One region of the Thalassotalea sp. PLHSN55 genome, then DNA from elsewhere that is predicted to be linked to it. Evidence: predicted binding sites of a transcription regulator. Region 1 holds the regulator's gene; each other region holds the start of a gene.

The links. The regulator LexA, encoded in region 1, represses DNA repair genes until DNA is damaged. The targets are predictions, from matches to a motif close to TACTGTATNNNNATACAGTA.
Region 2: the regulator LexA is predicted to act here: its motif matches at 5,231-5,250, upstream of ruvA (Holliday junction branch migration protein RuvA).
Region 3: the regulator LexA is predicted to act here: its motif matches at 4,924-4,943, upstream of dinB (DNA polymerase IV).

The regions. Positions count from the first base shown of each region.
Region 1 is NZ_JBPDIH010000003.1:78,816-87,004, reverse strand. Features, by position in the region: gene ACRRSQ_RS06300 (PEP-CTERM sorting domain-containing protein) at 68-880, shown strand; gene ACRRSQ_RS06295 (ThiF family adenylyltransferase) at 1,271-2,161, opposite strand; gene ACRRSQ_RS06290 (PEP-CTERM/exosortase system-associated acyltransferase) at 2,243-3,043, opposite strand; gene lexA (transcriptional repressor LexA) at 3,407-4,030, shown strand; gene coxB (cytochrome c oxidase subunit II) at 4,584-6,122, shown strand; gene ctaD (cytochrome c oxidase subunit I) at 6,135-7,742, shown strand; gene ACRRSQ_RS06270 (cytochrome c oxidase assembly protein) at 7,783-8,189, shown strand, end outside.
Region 2 is NZ_JBPDIH010000004.1:71,334-79,522, reverse strand. Features, by position in the region: gene nrdD (anaerobic ribonucleoside-triphosphate reductase) at 1-1,400, shown strand, start outside; gene nrdG (anaerobic ribonucleoside-triphosphate reductase-activating protein) at 1,504-1,971, shown strand; gene ACRRSQ_RS08960 (aminotransferase class V-fold PLP-dependent enzyme) at 1,975-3,096, opposite strand; gene ACRRSQ_RS08955 (PrnB family protein) at 3,083-4,294, opposite strand; gene ruvC (crossover junction endodeoxyribonuclease RuvC) at 4,655-5,182, shown strand; gene ruvA (Holliday junction branch migration protein RuvA) at 5,293-5,910, shown strand; gene ruvB (Holliday junction branch migration DNA helicase RuvB) at 5,964-6,971, shown strand; gene ybgC (tol-pal system-associated acyl-CoA thioesterase) at 7,547-7,957, shown strand; gene tolQ (protein TolQ) at 7,947-8,189, shown strand, end outside.
Region 3 is NZ_JBPDIH010000015.1:64,283-72,471, reverse strand. Features, by position in the region: gene alaS (alanine--tRNA ligase) at 1-1,219, opposite strand, end outside; gene ACRRSQ_RS19900 (DUF6436 domain-containing protein) at 1,739-2,272, opposite strand; gene ACRRSQ_RS19895 (methyl-accepting chemotaxis protein) at 2,256-3,722, opposite strand; gene dinB (DNA polymerase IV) at 3,847-4,908, opposite strand; gene gnd (decarboxylating NADP(+)-dependent phosphogluconate dehydrogenase) at 5,210-6,664, shown strand; gene nqrM ((Na+)-NQR maturation NqrM) at 6,744-6,974, opposite strand; gene ACRRSQ_RS19875 (outer membrane beta-barrel protein) at 7,288-7,773, opposite strand; gene ACRRSQ_RS19870 (FAD:protein FMN transferase) at 7,853-8,189, opposite strand, start outside.

The DNA.
Region 1 (8,189 bases):
AAGGTTTTTTTAAAGTTGGCATCTCCGTTGCTTATATACAAACATAACTCAAACGGAGATTAACAAAATGAACAAACTATTAACAGCCGCAGCAATGGCTTTAACATTTGCAGGGACAGCAGCAGCAGATCCAATTTACATTGATGTTGGTACTGACTTTGGTGGTAACGCACAAGTTGCAGACGGTCCTACAACTACTGGTTGGAAAGACAGCTTAACTTTACGTTATGAATCAGAGTCTTTAATTACTGATAACGATTTTAACGGTCTTGATGTTGGCGATACTATCGTTTCAAAAGGTGGCTTAGAAGTAGGTACTTTCTTATCAAACCGTGCAACTGCATTAGTTGATTCACAATTAGGTCCATTTGGCCCAAGTGACAACGGTTACGGTGTTGACTGGTTAATCAGCTTCACGTTTGATGATTTAATGGGTACATTCAACGGTACTGATTTTAACTACACTTCAGGTACTATTGACTGGTTACTATTTACTTCAGCAGATGGTTTTGCTACTGGTACTAACTTATTTTCTACTGAAATTAAGAGCCACGTAAGTACTCCAGGTAACCAAGTTTTCTCTGGTGACGTAACTAACGTAAACCCAGCAGCTGATATCTTTAACATTGCAGTTGGTGGTGGTTCACAAACATTCAGTGAATATGCAGCAAGCCATACTGCGCCAGTACGTTTCCGTATTGACCAAAACACTGACCCTATCAACCCACAGTTTGTTGAAACTACAGCTGAAGGTCACATTTTAAGTATTGGTGGAACGCATGATGCTTCTTTAGAATTCTCTGTTCCAGAGCCTGCTACTTTAGCAATGTTAGGTTTAGGTTTACTAGGTTTTGGCGCAGCACGTCGCAAAGCTAAGTAATACTTAACTCTCATTTAAAGAACCGCCGATTGGCGGTTTTTTTATGCCTTAAAAAGCTGCAAGTTAGAAGCTAAAAGCTAAAAGCTAAAAGTTGGAAGAGATGAGCTACAAGAGATAAATGGTAAGTTGAAAGCTACAAGTGGGAAGCCGAAGCTGCAAGTGGGAAGCCGAAGCTGCAAGTGGGAAGCCGAAGCTGCAAGTGGGAAGCCGAAGCTGCAAGTGGGAAGTTAAAAGCTGCAAGTGGGAAGTTAAAAGCTACAAGTGGAAGCGAAAGCTACAAGTAGGAAGCTAAAAGTAGAAAGTTAAAAGCTGCAAGGCTTTAATCTTGGATGTAAAAAAGCTCTGCATTGACAGAGCTTTGAAGTTTTAATAGATGTTGATTGAAATGGCTTAAGTATTGTCTTTAATGATTTGTTTGAATCGCCAAAACATATACAGTTGAACAGGGTTTTTATTACCCCAAGGGCGCCAAGTCTTAATTAACTTGTTTCGATAAGCATCAAAATGCAGCCCATGTGGTGCATAAATCACATCACCACGCTTTAAAATAAGCTTAAGTACATTGGTACATAAGGTACCTGCGGCTAACGAAATGCCCATACAGGTTGAAGGTACTTTCTTTTTAAAGAAGTTTATTGAGGTGCTATCAACAATATAGTGACGTTGCTGAATGGAAGGTGAGACACCAACAACAAAACGAATAATATTGTCATTAAAAATGTTCGCTTTTTCTTCTTCTGATGCGTTTGCTGGCGTATCTACAATGGCAAAATATTCGTCAAATGTCATCTTGCCGGGCATGAATACTAGAAATGCAGTTCCCATTCCCATTGGCGCGGCAGTAATTGTTGGAATGCCTTTTTCGTAACAACGTCGAAAAACTTTACGGCGCATTTCTAACGCAAAAATGTCTAAACTATCAACATAAATATCAACGTCTGTTAAAAACTCTTCTAAGTTTTCATCGGTAATGCCTTGATCAAAGTTCTTAATATCAGCTTCCGGGTTGATACCTCGAATGGTTTCTTCCATGACTTCCGCTTTAGGGCGACCAAGTGTATTCATATTAGCACCCGCTTGGCGGTTGAAGTTTGCTACATCATAATCATCAAGATCGGAAATATTAAATTTCCCGATACCAAGGCGTGATAGAACAATCGCATGATCGCCGCCTACGCCTCCAAGCCCACCAATTGCAACACGGGTATTACGCAGTATTTGTTGCTCGTCTCTCGTTACCCAACCGATATTACGAGAGAAAGCTTCTTCGTAGTTAAACATAGCAATCCTTTAGAAAAATAGCTTAAGAGTAAACTATTTTATCGTTGTTATTTAAAAAATAGATATTGCCAAAACATGCGACTAAGGTGTAATTAACTTAATATCTGGCAAGTTGAATTCTGCATTATTTGAAAATTTTCTTAATGAAATTTGAGAAGCGAGGTCATCATATAAAATCGCATAAAGCTTCTTTATTTCATCATTTAGTTCAGTGTCGAATTTCTCTCGAGCGAGAAAAAACATCGCGCGCTGGCCGTGATAATTCATTTCGTCACCAATTTGCTCAAAGGGCAAGCCAAAACGAATTAGACGTCGATTTAATCTCGGCTCCATCATTACAACAAGACCGACATGATTAAAAATTGTAGCCATAGCTAAGCCACTTAAATATAGACCCATCGCAATATTAGGGAAGTTACGTCTTTCCTCGGGACTATACATGTTGTCCATATTAACGTCGTTTAATACGAAAGGAACTTGCTTTTCCTTTTCACGACGCCTAAACGAAGCAAGTACGGCTAATCGTGAAATTTCACCGAAGCCACCACGTGGTAAAGTTGTTGTGTCTAATACTTCTGTTTTTGCACTACTTAAACAATGCTCTTCAAAAGGCAACTTTTTTTCGGGATCTTCAGCTGGTGGGATAACTAATCTAATACACCCTGCAAATACCCCAGTTCTTCGGTGTTCTAATAAACAGTGATAGGCATATTTATCACATTCATCAGATTCCATATGCAATGGGTTTGGTTCTTCCCAGCCAAGCTCTTCACTATATACACCATAACGAATTTTATATGCTTCTTGCTGGAGTTCCTTGGTGCTTGCAAATTTTATTTTGAAATACTGATTGAAGTTTTCAGCAATAGAATAAGAACTCATGTTTCCCTCAATATCAATTGGTAAAAATAACAGCCAATATGTACGAATATGTAACTTTAGGTCATCTCTTACTAATAATATACTAGTAACTCAATATTTTCCTTTATATTTAAATACTTTTTTGATGTTACTAATGAGAAAAAATACGAAAGCTCTCTATAGCTTACTGTTTGAAACTAAAGAGGTTAGTTAGTTTGGTGTCGTTACAAAATAAAAGTCATGTCTTTCATTTATAAAAGGTGTATTAGTTAAAAACAGCGCCAATAGTTGTGTAAAATTTCGTTTTACACAATGTTAAGCTTGCCTTTATTAAAAGGCTGTATACAATAACAGGTATACTGTTCATATTTACAGGCAAATATAATGACTGAGCTTAAACCATTAACCCCCCGTCAACAGCAGATTTTTGATCTAATAAAAGAAAAAATATCAGCTACAGGTATGCCGCCAACTCGTGCAGAAATAGCTGATTTTTTTGGTTTTAAGTCAGCTAATGCTGCGGAAGAACACTTAAAAGCGTTAGCCAAAAAAGGTTATATTGAAATGTTGCCTGGCACGTCACGTGGGATTCGCCTAGCTGAAGAATTCATTGAAGAAGAGGGGTTGCCACTTATCGGCAGAGTCGCTGCTGGTGAACCAATATTGGCGCAAGAGCATGTTGAAGAAAATTATAAAATTGATGGTAACTTATTTCGTCCTTCAGCAGACTATTTACTTCGGGTAAATGGTGAAAGTATGAAGGATATCGGTATTTTGGATGGTGACCTGTTAGCGGTTCATCAAACCAGTGATGTGCAAAACGGGCAAGTTATTGTGGCAAGAGTTGAAGATGACGTTACCGTGAAGCGATTCAAGCGTGAAGGTAATGTTGTTTATTTACACGCCGAAAATGAAGATTTCTCTCCAATTGTTGTTGATCTAGCGAGCCAAAGTTTCAATGTTGAAGGGATCGCCGTTGGGGTTATTCGCTCTGCCGATTGGATGTAAACATATCTAAATTTTATTATTTCAGCTTTAACTAAGATATTTTTCCTCAACTTAAATGATAAGCCTAGAAAAACAGAGTCTTAAATACGACATAATTTATGTCGTATTTTTTGTTTTTGTCTCCGCCAATACTCTCGTTATTTTCAATAAATTGTTGTTTATTTAATCAGCTCAACACTAGAGCCCTCTTCGCCTGAAGCAAATTTTTTGTGATTTTTATCACGAATATATATGTCCGTTTTTATTCGTTCCTAGAGTAGATACTCTATTGATATCACAGGTTTTTTTGTTGATCTATGTCATAAAAAAACTAGACCTTGAATAAAATTTAAGTAATTCTAGTACAGCAAATAGACAAAATGATAATAAGAAAATAGAAGAAAGCGTGGTGTAAATGCGTGGTTTCTACCTTACGTTGGAAATAATAATAAGAAAACCAAACAGAACCAATATAAGTAATTAAGTTGTTTGCTTCAAAACGTTCTGTTTTGCTTTTACAAGCAGAAGGAGATGTTGAGTGAAGAGATGTAACCAGGTTTGGTTGCTACTAGGAATGTTATTTTCTAGTTCAGCTTGGGCCGACATGCAGTTAAATTTAACAAAGGGCGCAACAGATATTAGCAGGGAGGTTTATGACCTGCATATGATGGTGATGTACATTTGTACTGCTATTGGTCTTGTTGTATTTGGCGCAATGTTTTGGTCGATGATTTTTCATCGAAAATCTAAAGGGGTAAAACCAGCCACTTTTCATGAAAGTACTAAGGTCGAGATCCTCTGGACCGCAATTCCGATTGTCATCTTAATTGCCATGGCAGTGCCTGCCACGAGTACATTAATTGAGATGGAAAATAATGACGATTCAGATGTTACTATTCAAATTACTGGCTCGCAGTGGAAATGGCACTATAAGTACTTTGACCAAGATATAGAATTCTATTCAGTGCTTTCAACCCCTAGAGAGCAATACGAAAATCAAGTAAGTGATAACGCTGAAAAGGGCGAGCACTACTTACTTGAAGTTGATAAACCTCTTGTTATTCCTGTTAATAAAAAAGTTCGATTCTTAATTACCTCAGACGATGTTATTCACTCTTGGTGGGTGCCAGCTTTTGCGGTTAAGCAAGATGCTAATCCAGGCTTTATTAATGAGGCTTGGACCAAAGTTGATGAACCCGGTATTTATCGCGGCCAATGTGCAGAGCTTTGTGGTAAAGATCATGGCTTTATGCCGGTAGTTGTCGACGTGCGATCTGAAGCCGATTATGAAAAATGGCTAGTTGAGCAACGCGACATAGCTGCACAGGCTTTAGCAGCTGAGCAGCAATCGTTAAATGCATCCTTGTCTATGGATGAATTAATGAGCTTAGGTGAAACCACTTATATGGCACATTGTGCTGCATGTCATCAGCCCACTGGTTTAGGTGTTCCTCCAGCATTTCCTGCACTAAAAGGCAGCGCAATTGCCACCGGCGATATCCAAGCTCATATTGATATTGTCGTCAACGGCCGTGCTGGCACTGGAATGCAAGGCTATGGTAAACAACTTAGCTTAAAAGAACTTGCTGCCGTTGTTACTTACGAGCGAAATGCTTGGGGCAACGATACCGGAGATATGGTGCAAGCTGCTGATGTTAAGGGACTTCCTGCTGATGATTCTTCAACTCCTGCGGGCAAAGTTGAACAAATAAAATCAGCGGCAATGGATGTTGTTGATGATGTCGCCACACAAGTAGCGGAAAGCGCACCGGCGGTTGAAGATCTAACAAAAACTTACACCCTTGATGAAATGATGGCTATGGGCGAGCAAGTTTACACCGCCAGCTGTAGCGCTTGTCACCAAGCAAGTGGCGCGGGCATTCCTCCTGCATTTCCATCACTTATCGGTAGTGCAATCGTTACCGGTGATATTAATGCCCACCTTGATATGGTGATTAATGGCAGTGCGAAAAATCCTGCTATGGCTGCATTTGGTGGTCAATTAACTAAAACTCAAATTGCAGCAGTTGTGACTTACGAGCGTAATGCTTGGGGTAATAACACCGGTGATTTAATACAAGCTGCCGACGTTGATGCGGCAAGTGCGAAATAGGGAGTAACTATAATGACAACAGACGTTCTTAACGATACGACTAATGATCATGATTCGCATGACGAGCATCACGATGATCATAAAATGACCGGTTTAAAACGCTGGCTATATACCACCAACCATAAAGACATTGGTACTTTGTATCTGTGGTTTTCTTTCATCATGTTATTAACGGGTGGCGCCTTAGCTATGGTGATCCGCGCTGAATTATTTCAGCCGGGTTTGCAAATAGTTGAACCAGACTTTTTTAACCAGTTAACCACAGTCCACGGCTTGATTATGGTATTTGGCGCGATAATGCCGGCATTTACTGGCTTAGCAAACTGGATGTTACCTATGATGATAGGGGCGCCAGATATGGCGTTACCTCGATTAAATAACTGGAGCTTTTGGATATTACCATTCGCTTTTTCTATTTTAATCGGCTCTTTCTTTATGGAGTCAGGCGCGCCTAATTTTGGCTGGACTTTCTACGCGCCGCTATCAACCACTTATTCAAATGGTAGTACGGCATTTTTTGTATTTGCTGTGCATATTATGGGTATTTCATCGATTATGGGCGCGATTAATATCGTGGTTACCATCATGAATATGCGTGCACCAGGCATGACCTACATGAAAATGCCATTGTTTGTTTGGACATTTTTCATTACTGCCTACTTGTTAATAGCGGTGATGCCCGTCTTGGCAGGGGTAGTCACTATGTTATTAACCGATACCTATTTTGGTACCAGCTTTTTTAACGCTGCTGGCGGTGGTGATCCTGTCTTGTTCCAACATATTTTTTGGTTCTTTGGCCACCCTGAAGTTTACATCATGATTTTGCCTGCCTTTGGTATCGTCTCAACTACGATTCCGGCATTTTCACGTAAAAAACTGTTTGGCTATAGCTCAATGGTTTACGCAACTTCGTCTATTGCCTTGTTGTCGTTTATTGTTTGGGCGCATCACATGTTTACCACCGGCATGCCGTTATTTGGTGAGTTATTCTTTATGTACTGCACCATGTTGATAGCGGTACCAACAGGTGTAAAAGTCTTTAACTGGGTTGCCACTATGTGGCGTGGCGCGATGACCTTTGAAACGCCGATGTTATTTTCAATTGCTTTTGTGATTTTATTTACCATTGGCGGTTTCTCTGGCTTGATGCTCGCGATGACGCCGGTAGATTTTCAATATCATGATACTTACTTTGTGGTTGCTCACTTTCATTACGTACTTGTTACTGGCTCATTGTTTTCTATCTATGCAGCGAGTTATTACTGGTTACCTAAATGGACAGGGCATATGTACAGCGAAACCTTAAGTCGCTGGCATTTTTGGTGTTCATTAATTTCGGTGAACTTACTGTTTTTCCCAATGCACTTCTTAGGACTAGCAGGTATGCCACGTCGTATTCCTGATTATGCGTTGCAATTTGCCGACTTTAATAAGTGGGTCAGTATTGGTGGTTTTGCCTTTGGTTTATCTCAGCTTATTTTCTTGGCTGTGGTGATCAAATGTATTCGTGGTGGTGAAAAAGCACCAGCAAAACCTTGGGATGGTGCTGAAGGGCTAGAGTGGACGGTTGCGAGTCCTGCGCCTTATCACACCTTTAGTACACCACCAAAAATTGATTAGGTAGAGCATCTTTATGAATAAAGACACCGAACAACCAGCCATGAACAATGCGCAGGCAGAAAATAAAAAAGTGATCAAAAAATTGGTCGTTATTGTGTTTGCTATGTTTGGTTTTGGCTTTGCGTTAGTGCCTTTATACGATGTTTTTTGTGATATCACCGGATTGAACGGGAAAACCAATACCACAGCGGCGCAAATATCTGCTGATGGTATTGATACTTCTCGTACCGTCACTGTGCAGTTTATTACTCGAACGGCTAAAGGTATTCCTTGGCAGTTTGAGCCAATAATAAATGAAATGAAAGTTCATCCGGGTGAAACAAAGTTTGTTAAGTTTTACGCTAAAAATAAAGCCACTTATGACATTGTCGGGCAAGCCGTGCCGTCGGTGTCTCCGGGAATTGCTGCTAATTACTTTCAAAAAATTGAATGTTTTTGTTTTACTCA
Region 2 (8,189 bases), on a different contig from region 1:
AAAAACATTTAACTATTGCCCAAGAATGGGATATTCCAAACGCGGAAGTATTTGCTCGTGCGCGCACGGAAAAAGAGTGTTACGACGCGTTTCAATCACTTGAATACGAAGTAAATACCTTGCATACCGCTAATGGTCAAACGCCTTTTGTTACCTTTGGTTTTGGTTTAGGTGAAACGTGGCAGTCACGTTTAATTCAGCAATCGATTCTTGAAAACCGCATTGCCGGTTTAGGCAAGAATAAGAAAACCGCGATTTTCCCGAAATTAGTGTTTGCCATTAAAGATGGCCTAAATCATAAAGCCCAAGATCCGAACTACGACATTAAACGCTTGGCATTAAAATGTGCGTCAAAACGCATGTATCCAGATATTTTAAACTATGAACAAGTGGTGAAAGTGACCGGTTCGTTTAAAACGCCGATGGGTTGTCGTAGCTTTTTATCAACCTATGAAGAAAAGGGTCAAGAAATTCATGAAGGGCGCAACAATATTGGTGTTGTTAGCTTAAACCTACCGCGTATTGCAATAGAAGCAAAAGGCGATGAATCGGCATTTTTCAGCTTACTTGATGAACGTTTACAATTAGCACGCCGCGCGCTTGATACTCGTATTGCTCGCTTAGAAGGGGTTAAAGCTCGTGTTGCGCCAGTACTGTATATGGAAGGTGCTTGTGGCGTGCGCTTAAAAGCCGACGATAATGTTGCGCAAATATTTAAAAACGGCCGCGCTTCAATTTCACTGGGCTACATTGGTTTGCATGAAACCATTAACGCGCTTTATGGTGATGAAACTCATATGTTTGATAGCGAAAGCTTGCGCGTAAAAGGGCTTGAAATTATACAATATTTGCGTAATGCAACCGACAGTTGGAAAGCGGAAACCGGCTATGGTTTTAGCTTATACAGCACGCCAAGTGAAAACTTATGCAGTCGTTTTTGTAAGCTTGACGCCACTGAATTTGGCGTAATGAATGGCGTTACCGACAAAGGTTACTACACCAATAGTTTTCACCTTGATGTTGAAAAACAAGTTAACCCGTATGACAAAATTGACTTTGAAATGGCTTACCCAAATGTGGCTAATGGCGGTTTTATTTGTTACGGCGAGTACCCGAATATTCAACATAATGTTGAAGCGCTCGAAAACGTTTGGGATTACAGCTATAGCCGCGTGCCATACTACGGTACCAATACGCCGATTGATGAATGTTATGAATGTAACTTTACCGGCGAGTTTGACTGTACCAGCAAAGGTTTTGTTTGCCCAAGCTGTGGCAATCATAATGCTGAAAAAGTGTCGGTTACCCGCCGCGTATGTGGTTATTTAGGTAGCCCAGATGCTCGCCCGTTTAACCACGGTAAGCAAGAAGAAGTAAAACGTCGCGTTAAGCACATGTAATTGGGCAGAGCTTTAAAAAGGCTCACTGTTTTACAAGTTAAGCAGTCATCGTTTTACATGGCTGCTTTTTTATTTTATTGGTGAATACGGTAAAAAAGACGCTATGCACTTTCATAAATACTATCCGGTCGATGTGGTTAACGGGCCCGGCACGCGCTGTACCTTGTTTGTTTCAGGGTGTGAGCACGCATGCCGTGGTTGTTATAATCAATCAACGTGGCGATTAGACTCTGGCAGCCTTTTTACTGAAATCCAAGAAGATCAAATTATCGCTGATTTAAATGATACTCGCATTAAACGCCGAGGTTTGTCGTTATCTGGCGGAGACCCTCTGCACCCAAGCAATACGGCAGACGTGTTAAAGTTAGTTAAGCGGGTAAAAACAGAATGCGTGGGCAAAGATATTTGGCTGTGGTCAGGCTATACGCTTGCTAAGTTGAGTGCTGATCAGCAAGCCATTGTTGATTTAGTTGATGTATTTGTTGATGGCAAATTTGAAGAGAAACTAAAAGACGCCAAACTTATTTGGCGCGGTAGTAGTAACCAAGTTATTCATCAACTTACCGAGTAATGTTTATCGCAACTGTTTTGATAACTGGTTAATTAAATAATCAACCTCATTATCGGTTGTATAAAAATGCGGTGACAAGCGCATGCCTTGTTCGCGATGATCAAAACCAATATTTACCTCTTTTAAGCGCTCTATCATGGATTGATGTTTATCTTTAAAATGCAAAATCAACGTGCCGCTCGAGTGAGATAACTTTTCAGGTGAAACAATAAATTCATCATTCACAGCTGCCCTTATTCGCTTTTGATGAGCACGATTAATACCATTTATTGCCTCAACCCCTAATAGATTAATTTGCTCAATGGCAAAGGCGGCAATTGCAAAAGGCGCGACACTGGGCGTTCCACCCCAAAACCTTAAGGCACTTTGGTGATATTGAAAGTGATCACCATCAAACTCAAATGGGTTTTGATGCGAAAACCAACCAACATCAACTGGCTGGCATTGAGCAAGCTGTTGCTGATCTACCCACAAAAAGCCTGCACCAGAGCCACCGCACAACCATTTAACCGACGAACCGATAATAAAATCAGCTTGCCATGTTTTAACATCTATCGGCTGTACGCCAATGCTTTGTGCAACATCAACAATCGACGTAACTTTTTGATGTTTGCAAAGGGTGGTGATTTTATCGACGGGAAGTTTTAAGCCATTATTCGATTGCACATGGCTAATAAAAGCAAGTGCCACATCATCTTGAATATACCTTTGCCAGGTTTCAATATTAACCAAATCCGCTGCCAAAGGAATGCTTTTCAGCTGGTAACCGAGTGATTGTGCTTGTTGCAATACAAATGCCATTGAAGGAAAGTCAGCTTGGCTATATAAAATGACTGACTTTGTAGCATTAGGTTTAGGTAGCGAAAATAACACCTTAGTTAACGCACTCGATAAATTAGTTTGTGGGCATAACTGATCTAGGTTGCTATTTAATAGCTTGGTTAATTGCTGACGAAAATTGTCGATAACCGCTAACCATTTTGGCCAAGGCTCAAGGTTATTTTGCCATGTGTCAAAAAAGGTATGGTCAAAATTTTCTTTTGCGCCTTTAAAGGGCAAACCTACTGAATGGCTTAAAAAATAATGACGGTGCTGCTTAACGCTCAGGTGCTCAAAGGTTTTCATCGTAATACCTAATTAACCCTCTTAGTTTTTCAATATCTTGAAATCTGCTTGGAATATCCTCACGTTTGGCTGCGGTTCGTAAATCTTTTAACTTTTCTAATGAAGCAAGTAGTACAGGCAAAGGTGGACCACTGGCGGTAATATTTTTTAACGCAGCGGGTGATTCATTAACCGACATTTGTTTTATGAATCGTTCCACTAATTGCTGATGATGTTGCGTGGCCGCTCTGCCATGTAGTTGGCAAACTTCCAAAAAGAGTTGTGCATTGTGCTGAAACCAGTCGCTATCGACTTGTTTTTTATTGGTCGATAATAATGCATCAAGCAAGCTTTGTTTGCGCATACAATCGCGCAATATGGCTTGCTCTTCGGGCATCATAAATAAAAATTTGTCGACCAATATTTGTGAGTAGTAAGGATCTTGCCCTTGGCACAAACCTAACAGCAAATCGATAGCATTAATGCCGGAAAAGTCCCCCGCGTTTGCACCTCGATAGACATTTTGGCCGACGCGATAGGGTTTGTAATAAGGACGCACGCAATAGAAAAAGCGTTGTGGGTTTAAACACTTAAATAACATGTCGTTATGTTGTATAACTTCATTAAGAGCTTGCTTGGCGATGGTGAGCATTTCAGCAGCAAGTGGGTGAGAAATCCCCAAAGGTAACAACTTAATTAATGCGTCGGCACAGCGTTTATAGCCTAAAATACCACGGGTATTGTAGTCAATAAAAAGTAATTCATCGTCTAAACTGGTAAAGCTTTTAAACTCGCCATTCACCGCTAAATTGTGTGTGGTTAAATGGCTAGTGGAAAAGCGTGGCGTAACTCCAAGTGATGCGCCAATTTGCATTGCCAACGCAGAGGCTTCAATTAATGGCGACTTTTTTTCGCGCGAAGGTTCGGTTATTTCATGACGTCGACAAGCGGCCATGTAAATACCAACATTACCTAATAAATCATAACCTGAGTCAAAACCGTTGTCGGTATTTCCTTCCTTTAAGACGTCGCTGATGAGTGCTTGACCGGTATCGGTTAATTTTTTGGTTAATGGTTTGGTCAGTTGAGGTTGTAAATTTACATCACTGCGGTCATCTTGATCAAAGTAGATATTGTCTAGGCGAGTATTTAATTCTTTAAATTCACCACGGATCCATTGATCGAGCTTTTTAACGGTCGCTGTTTGGTTGTTATGCATGCAAGCTCCTGAGCTACGCTGCGGTTGCCATAGTTAATTGTTATGACCGCGCTCAGCGATATTGTTGACAAATATTGTTATTGTTATAAAGGTCTAGTGCTTTTCATTTTGCACGGATATTGCTCATTTTTGCAAAAGCCAGAATAAAATACAGAGCAATAGACTTTATTAATAAAACATCGACTTAGCGTTAAAAGCAACTTTTGCTGATGTGGGGCGGGGCAATAAAAGTTGTAGTTGTGCACAGAAAACTTTCCGCCAATTTTTACAAATGGGCTTTGACACAAGAACGTTAAATATCGTGAAGTCACAAAGCTGATACGGTAAACTTTGCCCATCGTTATTTTATATAAAGTTTGCATGAATATTATTTTAGGTATTGATCCCGGCTCTCGGTTAACTGGCTATGGTGTAATTCAACAACAAGGGCGGAAATTTACGTATTTGGGCAGTGGCTGTATAAAAGCGGTGGCAGCCGGCGACAATTTAGGTGATCGTTTGCAAACCATTTTTGCTGGCGTGTCTGAATTAATTATTCAATTCAAACCGACCATGTTTGCCATTGAACAAGTGTTTATGGCGAAAAACCCTGACTCAGCGCTAAAACTTGGTCAAGCGCGTGGCGCCGCTATTGTTGCCGCAACACAATCGGGTTTAAGCATTGCTGAATATTCAGCTCGGCAAATAAAACAATCGGTGGTTGGCACCGGCGCCGCTGATAAAACCCAAGTGCAACACATGGTCACATCGATTCTAAAGCTACCCGGTACGCCACAAGCAGATGCTGCCGATGCGCTTGCAGTCGCGCTCTGTCATGGTCATAGCCACGAATATCTTGAGAAACTTTCAGGCCAAGCCAGTAAAATTGTTCGTAGCCGACTGCGCTAATGACACCAATTGGCAAGCAAAATGTGGCAAATAAGCGGCTCAAACCTTTACTGTATAAATATCTAGTGGTATGGTGTCAGCCAAATAATAAGTCTGTTTAGGTTTTTGCTGTGATCGGTCGTTTACGTGGAATTTTAATCGAAAAAATTGCTCCTGAAATATTAATAGAATGCCATGGCATTGGCTATGAAGTAACTATGCCAATGACCAGTATTTATTCATTGCCTGATATTAACCAAGAAGCCACTATTTATACCCATTTTGTCGTACGTGAAGACGCGCAATTGTTATACGGTTTTGCTAATAAAGTGGAACGTAAGCTGTTTCGCTTGTTAATTAAAGTGAACGGTGTTGGACCAAAACTGGCGCTCGCAATTTTATCAGGCATGTCTGCCGATCAGTTTGTCAGTTGTGTGGTACATGACGATTTAACCACCATAGTGAAAATTCCAGGGGTGGGTAAAAAAACCGCTGAACGTTTGCTTATTGAAATGCGCGACCGATTAAAAGACTGGCAAGGCGATATTCATACCCCTGCAACCGATGCCGCGCCGCTTATGCCGCATTCAGAGACTAGCTTTGCTAACGATCATAAAGGTGATGCAATTAATGCCTTGGTGTCGCTAGGTTATACCACGGCACAAGCCGATAAAGCGGTTAAATTAATATATCAACAAGGCATGACGAGCGAAGATTTAATTCGTGATGCGTTAAAGTCAATGATATAAACTGTAGCTAGAAGCTAGAAGCTAAAAAAAACAAACACAAAATAGGTTCAGAAATGATAGAAGCCGATCGCTTGATACAGCCCGTTGCAACAGTAGAAGATGAAACTGTTGATCGCGCTATTCGCCCTAAAATGTTACAAGACTACACAGGGCAAGATCATGTCAAAGCGCAAATGGAAATTTTCATTCCTGCCGCTAAAAAACGCGGTGAGCCTTTAGATCACTTACTTATTTTTGGTCCTCCGGGTTTAGGTAAAACGACACTTGCTAATATAGTGGCCAATGAAATGGGCGTAAATATTCGCACCACCTCAGGCCCCGTATTAGAAAAAGCCGGTGACTTAGCCGCCTTGTTAACTAACCTTGAAGAAAACGACGTATTATTTATTGATGAAATACATCGCTTAAGCCCAGTGGTTGAAGAAGTACTTTACCCTGCGATGGAAGATTATCAACTCGATATTATGATCGGTGAAGGGCCAGCTGCTCGGTCAATTAAATTAGACTTACCGCCATTTACCCTAATCGGCGCAACGACACGTGCGGGCGCGTTAACGTCACCACTACGCGACCGCTTTGGCATAGTGCAGCGATTAGAGTTTTATAAAACCAAAGACTTAACCGATATTGTCAAACGTTCTGCCCATTTCCTAAATTTAACTATAAATGAAGAGGGCGCATTTGAAGTGGCCAAACGCTCTCGCGGTACACCGCGCATTGCCAATCGTTTATTAAGACGTGTACGTGATTATGCGGATGTAAAAACTGCGGGCATTGTTGATGCCGCCACTGCAGTTTCAGCATTAACTATGTTAGAAGTTGATAACGAAGGCTTTGACATTATGGACAGAAAGCTACTTAACGCAATTATTGATAATTTCAAAGGTGGCCCGGTAGGTCTTGATAATGTTGCTGCAGCTATTGGTGAAGAACGTGAAACCATAGAAGATGTAATCGAGCCATTTTTAATTCAACAAGGCTTTTTGCAGCGTACACCACGCGGTCGAATCGTAACCGATCGCGCTTTTCAACACTTTGGAAAAGTAAAAATCGACAAGTAAACTCACTTATTTGGTTACTCATTGCAATTTAAATGTGAATTTTTATTTTTTTGGATAAAATTCACATTTATACGATAAGTGATTTTTCTAATAGATTAATCAATGCTATAGCGCTTTATAAACACTCATTTCTCATTTGAAGTCGCAAATATTTTGTTTATTCACTAGTCTGCTTTTGTCATTTTCTTTTCTTATAGGCAAAAAAAAAAGCCCACATAAAAACTTATGTGGGCCAACTTATAATTAAGTCGATATAAGGAAGTCATGATAAAACAAGGGGTAAAACAGCGAATAGAAAATTTACTATTCTAATGAGTTAATCAGTAATATGGGAACTAACTATTACTGGCTAATTCAAAACATGGTGTAATTTTAGGATAGTCATCCGATCTGTTCAAACTAAAAAAAATACCGCTTTCGCATTAGAAAAACTAATGCGAAGAGGTGGCGATTGTAACCAATTCTTACTTTATTACAAATAAAACACAGAACATGGGCGCTTCGGGCTTGTTAGTGATGTGTACAATCTATTATCATTACCGCACTGCGCAACGTTTCTTTAGAATAAAAACTAAATGTCGAATAAAAAAAATCAATTTCCTATCAGAGTTTATTATGAAGACACTGATGCTGGTGGCATTGTTTTTTATGCTAACTATTTAAAGTTCTTTGAACGCGCTAGAACTGAAATGTTACGTGAAATTGGTATAAATCAATCATTCTTTTTAGAACAAAATATAGGTTTTGTGGTCAGAAGGGTGGAAATGGATAATATTGCTTCGGCAAAATTAGATGATTTGCTCAACGTAACTACAACAATTAGCGAGCTAAAACGCGCCAGTTTGCGTTTTACACAGCAAATCACCAACCAAGAAAATACGTTACTTTGCACAGCAACCGTTTTAGTTGCCTGTGTAAATTTAGCACGGGCAAAACCGTGTGCGATTCCCCAAGCAATATTAGGAGCATTTGAAGGTGCACGCTGAAATATCATTCTTTGATTTATTTTTACAGGCAAGTTTATTGGTTAAATCAGTTATGCTGATTTTGTTGGGCTTTTCAATCGCTTGTTGGGCGATGATAATTCAACGCCGTAAAATATTGAAAAATGCTCAAATTCAACTTCAAACATTTGAAGACAAATTCTGGAGTGGTGCTGATTTAAGTAAACTTTATAGTGAAATTTCAGCACGAGAACATATCGACGGCATCGAGAAT
Region 3 (8,189 bases), on a different contig from region 1:
GTTCACGAGCAATATCAGCAGTTAAATCAGCAGGGAAACCATAAGTATCATATAGTTTGAAGACATCGTCGCCTGAAATAGTATCGCCTTTCAGATCGGTTAGAATATCTTCTAATAACGCCATACCACGATCTAACGTGCGGCCAAACTGCTCTTCTTCAATACGTAAAATCTTTTCAATAATCGCTTGCTGCTGAACGAGCTCAGGGTATGCTTCGCCCATTTGTATCGCTAGTGACGCAACTAACTTATGGAAGAAATGTCCTTTCGCTTCTAATTTGTGACCATGACGAATTGCACGTCGAATGATGCGACGTAAAACGTAACCACGCCCTTCGTTTGACGGCATCACACCATCAGCAATTAAAAAGCTACATGAACGAATATGGTCAGCAATAACGCGCAAAGACTTATGCTCAATGTCATTACAGTTTAATAATTTTGCGGCATCAGCAATAAGCGCTTGGAAAATGTCAATTTCATAGTTGCTATGCACGCCCTGTAAAATTGCCGCGATTCGCTCTAAGCCCATCCCAGTATCAACAGAAGGCTTAGGCAATGGCTCCATTGTGCCATCAGCGTGACGGTTATACTGCATGAACACAAGATTCCAAATTTCAATATAACGATCGCCATCTTCATCTGGTGTTCCTGGAGGCCCACCAAAGATTTCTTCGCCGTGATCATAGAAGATCTCAGTACATGGACCACAAGGGCCAGTGTCACCCATCGACCAAAAGTTATCTTTTGCGCCAATACGCGCAACACGAGAAGGATCTACGCCTATCTCTTCAATCCAAATTTTTTCTGCTTCTAAGTCTTCTTCAAAAACGGTTACCCAAAGTTTTTCTTTTGGTAAACCTAAAACTTCGGTTAAAAACTGCCAACCGAAATGAATCGCTTCAGTTTTGAAATAATCACCAAAGCTGAAATTACCTAACATTTCAAAAAAAGTATGATGGCGCGCTGTATAACCCACGTTTTCTAAATCATTATGCTTACCGCCTGCGCGCACACAACGCTGTGAAGACGTCGCACGAGTATAGCTGCGACTTTCTGCACCTAAGAATACATCTTTAAAAGGAACCATACCGGCATTGGTAAATAATAACGTTGCATCATTGCCGGGAACTAACGAACTACTTGGAACGATTTGATGCTGCTTGGAAGCAAAATACTGCAAAAATGCCTGACGTAACTCAGCCGTGGTCTTGATCATGGGTTATCCAACTCTTTGATAATTTATACGATTTCAATCATACCTATTGGTATTATTCGTGATTTAATGCTGCTATTTTTTGTTTGCTCAAAAAAGCACGATATTGTAAAAACCTGACACCTTTAGCTGCTTATATTAAGCGCTAATCTGTTGTATGCCAAAACGCTTATTATACGCAAGCTCTGCTTGAAGATACCAATCAATTTCATCATTTTTACTAAGTTCAGTAATAATTAAGCAATTAATGGTCTGTTGATTATATACGCACATGCAATAGCGAAAGTATCAATCAAATAACATTAGCGAACAACTCACACATATTCATCACATTAAGTCGTTTTAATCATCTTTATGCGAAAGAAAGTGCAACGCCAAATGCAATGGCGTTTTGGCAAAATAAGCGCCTTATTCTACCTATAAAAGAGAGCAGAACCAATAATTGTTCTATCTAGGTGATTAAATACAGGAATAAGCGACAAAGACCATCTATAAATTCTTGATATTGTTTTAAAAACAGCATCAAACTTTGCAGTAACAACCTTTGCTATCTGCCACAATTAAATTAGCGCTGTAACCTTGTTGATAGTTTTGCATCGCCAACTCAATATATCCGTTCGAGGAAGAACACGCTAAGCCCTCGGAGTATGGACCAAAATAAATAAGCTGCCCTGTATTATCAATAATTAAGGCAGCGGGTGTTGAAGGAATAATACTATTGTACGTTTCAGGAAGATTTACATTGAGCACAGATAACCCTTGAGCTTTAGCCTGTTGGCTAACGTCTTGTTTATGCTTCTTACTGTAAATACTACATGCACAATTTTCGCTGGTGATATGAATTAACGTATTGGTAAGTTCATTATCTTCGAGCACAGACAATTGTGCCATTTGTTCGATAAGCTCACTACTATTAACACTTATCAGACGATTATCTGGATCAAAAGCAACTAGACGCGCACTAATAAAATAGTGAGCAGCAAACAAAGTTGCTGCTAGCCACAATACGAATAACAAATAATGAATACTTGTTACTTTGTTATTTGAAACTGGCAATGTTGCTTTCTAACGATTTAGACGACAAATCAATATTGCTGGCCTCACTAGCCAAACCATCAATTTTAGCCATATCGTCTTGGCTAGTAACGCGCAAGTTCTCAGTACTTTGCGCTATGCCATCTGTGGTTACTGATTGCTGCTCAACTGCGGTTGCAACCGACATTGAGATATCGTTCGCCTGCGACACTAAGGTAGACGCTTCTTGAATTTTATTATGTGCCTCATTAGCCACTTCAATAACAACATCGATTATTTCAATACATTGTCCCATAGATTGGGTAGATGACTTTGAATAGTTCGTTAGCTGCACTATGGTATCGCTTATTTTGTCAGTACTTTCTTTAGTACGATTTGCCAGCGCCCTAACCTCATCTGCCACAACAGCAAAACCTCGGCCTTGTTCACCCGCTCTTGCTGCTTCTATCGCTGCATTTAATGCAAGTAAATTAGTTTGATCAGCAATACTGGTAATTTCAGATAATACTAAGGTGATCGCTTCACTCGATTTAGATAGCTCACTAATTTCGCCACTGGTTTTGTGTAAAGCTTCAATCAGGTGATTATTGCGATCGTTAATATCATTAATACAACTGTTGGTCGTTTCGGTTAGAGTATTGGCAGATGTCATTTGCTGACTGAGCTCTGAAGTATCTCTGGCAATTGTTGCAACCGTTACGGCCATTTGTTCGATCGCTGAAGCAATAGAGTCAGTTTCTTGTAACCTGACATTGGCCGAAGATTCTAAGTCATGCTTTGCTTCATTTAAGTTTTGTGAGTTACTGACCAACTCATTAGTTTGCTTTTTAACATCTGTAATTACAGTATCGAGCAACGACAGCAATTGATTAAAGCCGGTTAGAATATTGTTGCCTTTAATCGACGAACGTATTTTTAAATCAATTGCATTTTCATCATTGGTGAGCTGCTGAGTAATATCAGATAACTCTTTGCCAACAATGCTATCGTCATGCAGAGTTTTAGCAATAAAGCCCGCAATAAAGGCTTCAATTACTGCATATACGGCATGAATAATAACGGTGGTAAATGCAAGCCTATCAGGGTCAAAAATATATACGCCTACATTTTCAATTTGCAAATAATAGAAAGATAAATGGTGAACTGCTACTACAACAATGGCAGATATAAATATTTTCCAATCGCTGAAAATAATCAAAAATGCCATTAATATGAATATTTCAAAATGCACTTCAATTAAGCCGTTCATTTGATGAATATGCAAACAGGCAAAAATCATAGTAGCGATAGCTGCGGTGTGTTTAGTTAAATCTGCACCTGGTGCGGTTTTGATCATATAAAGTGGAACGAGCAAGGCTGGCAAACCAACAAATACCACTTCAAGGTAAGTTCCATAAACAAAGGACAATGCAATTGTCTCAATGAATAAGGCGAAAAAGAGAAAAACAAACAACCTATTTTCTTTGTTCATAGAGCGACCCTCTTAAATGTAAAGCGCATTAACACCTCTTATTAAGATAGGCTAAACAACCTTTAAATCAAGAAAGTCTCACACATTATATGGCACTTATCGCACACGAAAAATCAAAAAAACCTTAATCAAAAGTAAGTGCTAACTGTCGATTGTCACTTATTTTTTCAGATAAACCGATATGCACACCAAGCAACCTTACTGGCTTACCCTGGCCTCTAGCCAAAGCTTCGCGCAACAATAAAAGCAATTTAGGTAAATCAATTTCATGGTATTGATGTTCTTTAGTGGTTTGCTGGAAGTCGTTAAATTTTATTTTAATACCTAGCTTATTTATTGCTCGTTGCTCTAGGTAATGAGCGCTTCGTAGCTCAAGCTCTGGCAACAATTTTTCTGCCAAGATATGTTCTAACTCCTCTATAACACTAATATCCGTTGAAAAAGTGCGCTCAACACCAACCGACTTTCGTATTCTTGACGTTTCAATACCACGCGGATCTATACCTTGGCAGCGTTGCCAAAGCTTTTTGCCAAACTTACCAAAGTGTTGCACTAAGTAGTGTTCGTCAGCATTTCTAATATCAGCACCAGTGTGAAAGCCGAACTTGGTGAGTTTGTCGAACGTCACTTTACCCACACCGGGAATTTTTTTAAGCGACAAAGCCTGTATGTGAGCATCAACTTCGTTCGGCGCTATAGTAAAAGTGCCGTTGGGTTTATTGAGATCTGAAGCGATTTTTGCTAGAAATTTTATCGGCGCGATGCCCGCAGACGCTGTTAAGTTCAGCTCATTTTTGATCGCCAAACAGATATCTTGCGCAATCAAGGTCGCCGAGCCATTAAACATGGTGCAATCAGTCACATCTAAATAAGCTTCATCTAAACTTAACGGTTCAATAAGTAAAGTGTAACGTTGCAATATTTGATGGATTTGCTGACTTACTTCTTTATATACGCTCATTCGCCCGGGAACTAAGACAAGGTTTGGGCATTTTTGCAGTGCAATACTTGTTGGCATAGCAGAACGCACACCATATTCACGTGCAATATAATTACAGGTTGCTATCACGCCACGCGACGTGCGCTTGCCACCAACGGCAACAGGCTTATTCGCCAACGCAGGATTGTCGCGAATCTCAACAGAAACAAAAAACGCATCCATATCAACATGAATTAGCTTGCGCATAAAAACCAAAACCTTAACTGTATATAAAAACAGTATAATTAAAATTAATCGGTTATCAAAACTTTTTGAGCTAACCTTGTGTAAAAAGTTATTTCACTAGTTCACATCTCTGGTATTAATATCAATTATGTTTAAAATAAACTCACTTAATATTGTTAAGGTTAATTGAACTTTTAAGTCACACTAATTATTGAAAATTGTTAACAATATAGATTAGTGATACTATTTTATTTATTAACATTGCTTAGCATTAACTTAGTCGTTTAGCACTGAGTAATAACCCACTTTATAGGAAAATATAATGAGTAATTCTTGCGACATTGCAGTTGTCGGTCTGGCGGTTATGGGCCAAAACCTGATCTTAAATATGAATGACAATGGTTTTAAAGTAGCAGCATATAACCGTACCACTTCAAAAGTTGACGACTTTATTAATGGCGCAGCCAAAGGCACCAATATAGTCGGCGTGAAAAGTATTGAAGAAATGGTCGCAAGTTTATCATCACCTCGAAAAATCATGTTAATGGTGAAAGCGGGTGAAGTGGTAGATAAGTTTATTGAACAAATTGTGCCGCATTTAGACAAGGGTGACATTATTATCGATGGCGGCAACGCTGACTATAATGATTCAATTCGCCGTTACAATGATCTAGATGAAAAAGGTTTGTTATTTATTGGCACGGGTGTTTCAGGTGGTGAAGAAGGTGCTCGCTTTGGTCCAGCCATTATGCCTGGCGGTCATAAAGAAGCGTGGCCACATGTTAAAAATATTTTTCAAGCAATAGCCGCAAAAACTGACGACGGAACACCTTGTTGTGATTGGGTTGGCGATAGTGGTTCAGGTCATTTTGTTAAAATGGTTCACAATGGCATTGAATATGGCGATATGCAGCTAATTTGTGAAGCCTACCAGTTTATGAAAGATGTGCTAAATCTTGATAATTTACAAATTCAGCAAGTGTTTGAACAGTGGAAACAAGGCGAGTTAGGCAGTTACTTAATTGATATAACGGCCGACATTATGGGCACCACTGAAAACGGCGAGTTTGTTATTGATAAAATTTTAGATAAAGCTGGCCAAAAAGGTACCGGTAAAATGACCGGCATTAACGCCCTTGAATTTGGTGTGCCGGTAACGTTAATTTGTGAAGCGGTTTTCTCACGTTGTATCTCAGCGTTAAAAGACGAGCGGATTGAGGCAAGTGAAATTTTAACAGGCCCTGAAGTTCAACCAATCACTGAAGATCAACAAGCGTGGATTGATACTTTAGGGCAAGCACTATATGCGTCTAAAATAATCTCGTACGCACAAGGTTTTATGTTAATGCGTGAAGCATCAAATCATTTCAACTGGAACCTAAATAACAGTGGTGTGGCAATGATGTGGAGTGGCGGTTGTATTATTCGTTCTGTATTTTTAAAAGACATTAAAAACGCATACGACAATAACCCTGCCCTAACCAATTTAACGCTAGACTCGTTCTTTAGCGAACAACTTATTACTGCTCAGCCGAGCTGGCGTAAAGCGATTGCGCAGTTTGTACTTAATGGCGTACCAGCACCTGCGATGAGTGCTGGTTTAGCATTCTATGATTCATATCGTCATGCAACCTTGCCGGCTAACTTATTGCAAGCACAGCGCGACTACTTTGGCGCACATACATATGAGCGTACTGACAAACCTCGCGGTGAGTTTTTCCATACCAAATGGACAGCAAACAGTGGTGACACAGCAAGCTCAACTTATGATGCTTAGTCACTAAATGATGCAATTAAAAAAGGCTTAGTCATTTAATGACTAAGCCTTTTTTATAACTGAACCATTGATAAAAATATCAAATATTTTTTACATCAATGCTTTGCTGAAGTTTTTCTTTTTCTGCCGCTTTGCGCTCACGCTCTTGACGCTTTTCACAAGGGTTGTCGCAATTACACGATTTTTCAATACCGACCGTTGCCAAACCGCCGCAGCTACCCGCCAAGGTTTTTTGCTGAAAAATATAACCAACGGCCATTGCCAAAACAACAACAAGAAAAAAACCTAAGGTGATCAAGAAAATAGTCATAATATTAAATAAATACTAACAACAGCCGCTAAAAAAGTGGCGCTATTTTACCTTACAACTAAAGACAAAGCTATTATCTCCACCAATATATAGGGGACGGGAATATAGAGGACGGGAATATAGAGGGCGGGAATATATTTACCAATCAAACAGAGATCTTGTCGCCTTAATTAACGATTCTAATTTAATGTTATCGACCTCCTCGCCTTTTTTGGTATGCAAACACCAGAACAAATGGATCAAAAAAGCCAACCGCTTGCGCAATTGGCTTCAACTTAAAAACTGTTAACGTATCCTAAGACAAGACACTTAATTAAAACTTATAAATAAGACCAAGCGTTGCGGCAGAAACATCTTCTTCTATTAAGGTATATTCTAGCTCGACAATAAAGCTATCTCCCTGATAACCAAGACCTAGACCATAAGACAGACCGGTATCTTCTTCTGAGCCAACATAACCAGAAGATACTTCTTCTCTTAAAACACCTACTTTGGTTTTGAAGAAAAAATCATCACCTGAACGCCAAGCACCATAAATAGCAACAGTTTCTAAATCAATATCTGAACTATAGCCCCAAGAATCAATTTCAGCGCTACCAGAGAGTGCTTCTATTTCAATAGCAAGATTGTTTTCAAAGCGATAGCCGAAAACTGCGCCAGTCAAACTAGCGTTATCTACATAATCAACATCAATAGATGCTTGGCCTACTTTAACTCCTGCATAACCGCCTTTGTCAGCGAAAGCAGCGTTAGAAAACATGGCGATACACGCTAAAGGTATCAATACCGTTTTTTTCATTATTTATCCCTGTATATTATTATTTCCAGACTTATTTAAGTCGAAGATAATTATACAAAAGAACAATAAAACCAACAATCTATTTTAGGTACTGCACAAAGTGCTGACTGACTATTTCTTCAAAGCCAGTATCAGTTTTGGCAATAATATAAGCGGCGACTTGATGCTGCTCAGCAAACGCTAGTGCCTTTTCTTCGCCCATCACCATCATCGCAGTCGACAGCCCATCTGCGGTCATTGATGATGGATGAATCACCGTTACTGAAACCAACTTATGATTAATGGGTTTGCCAGTATCTGGGTCGATGATATGTGAATAACGCATACCATCAGCTTCATAGTAGTTGCGATAATCCCCTGAGGTTGCCACTGCGTTATCTTTAGGAATGATAATTTGATGCACTGAACGCTCAGAA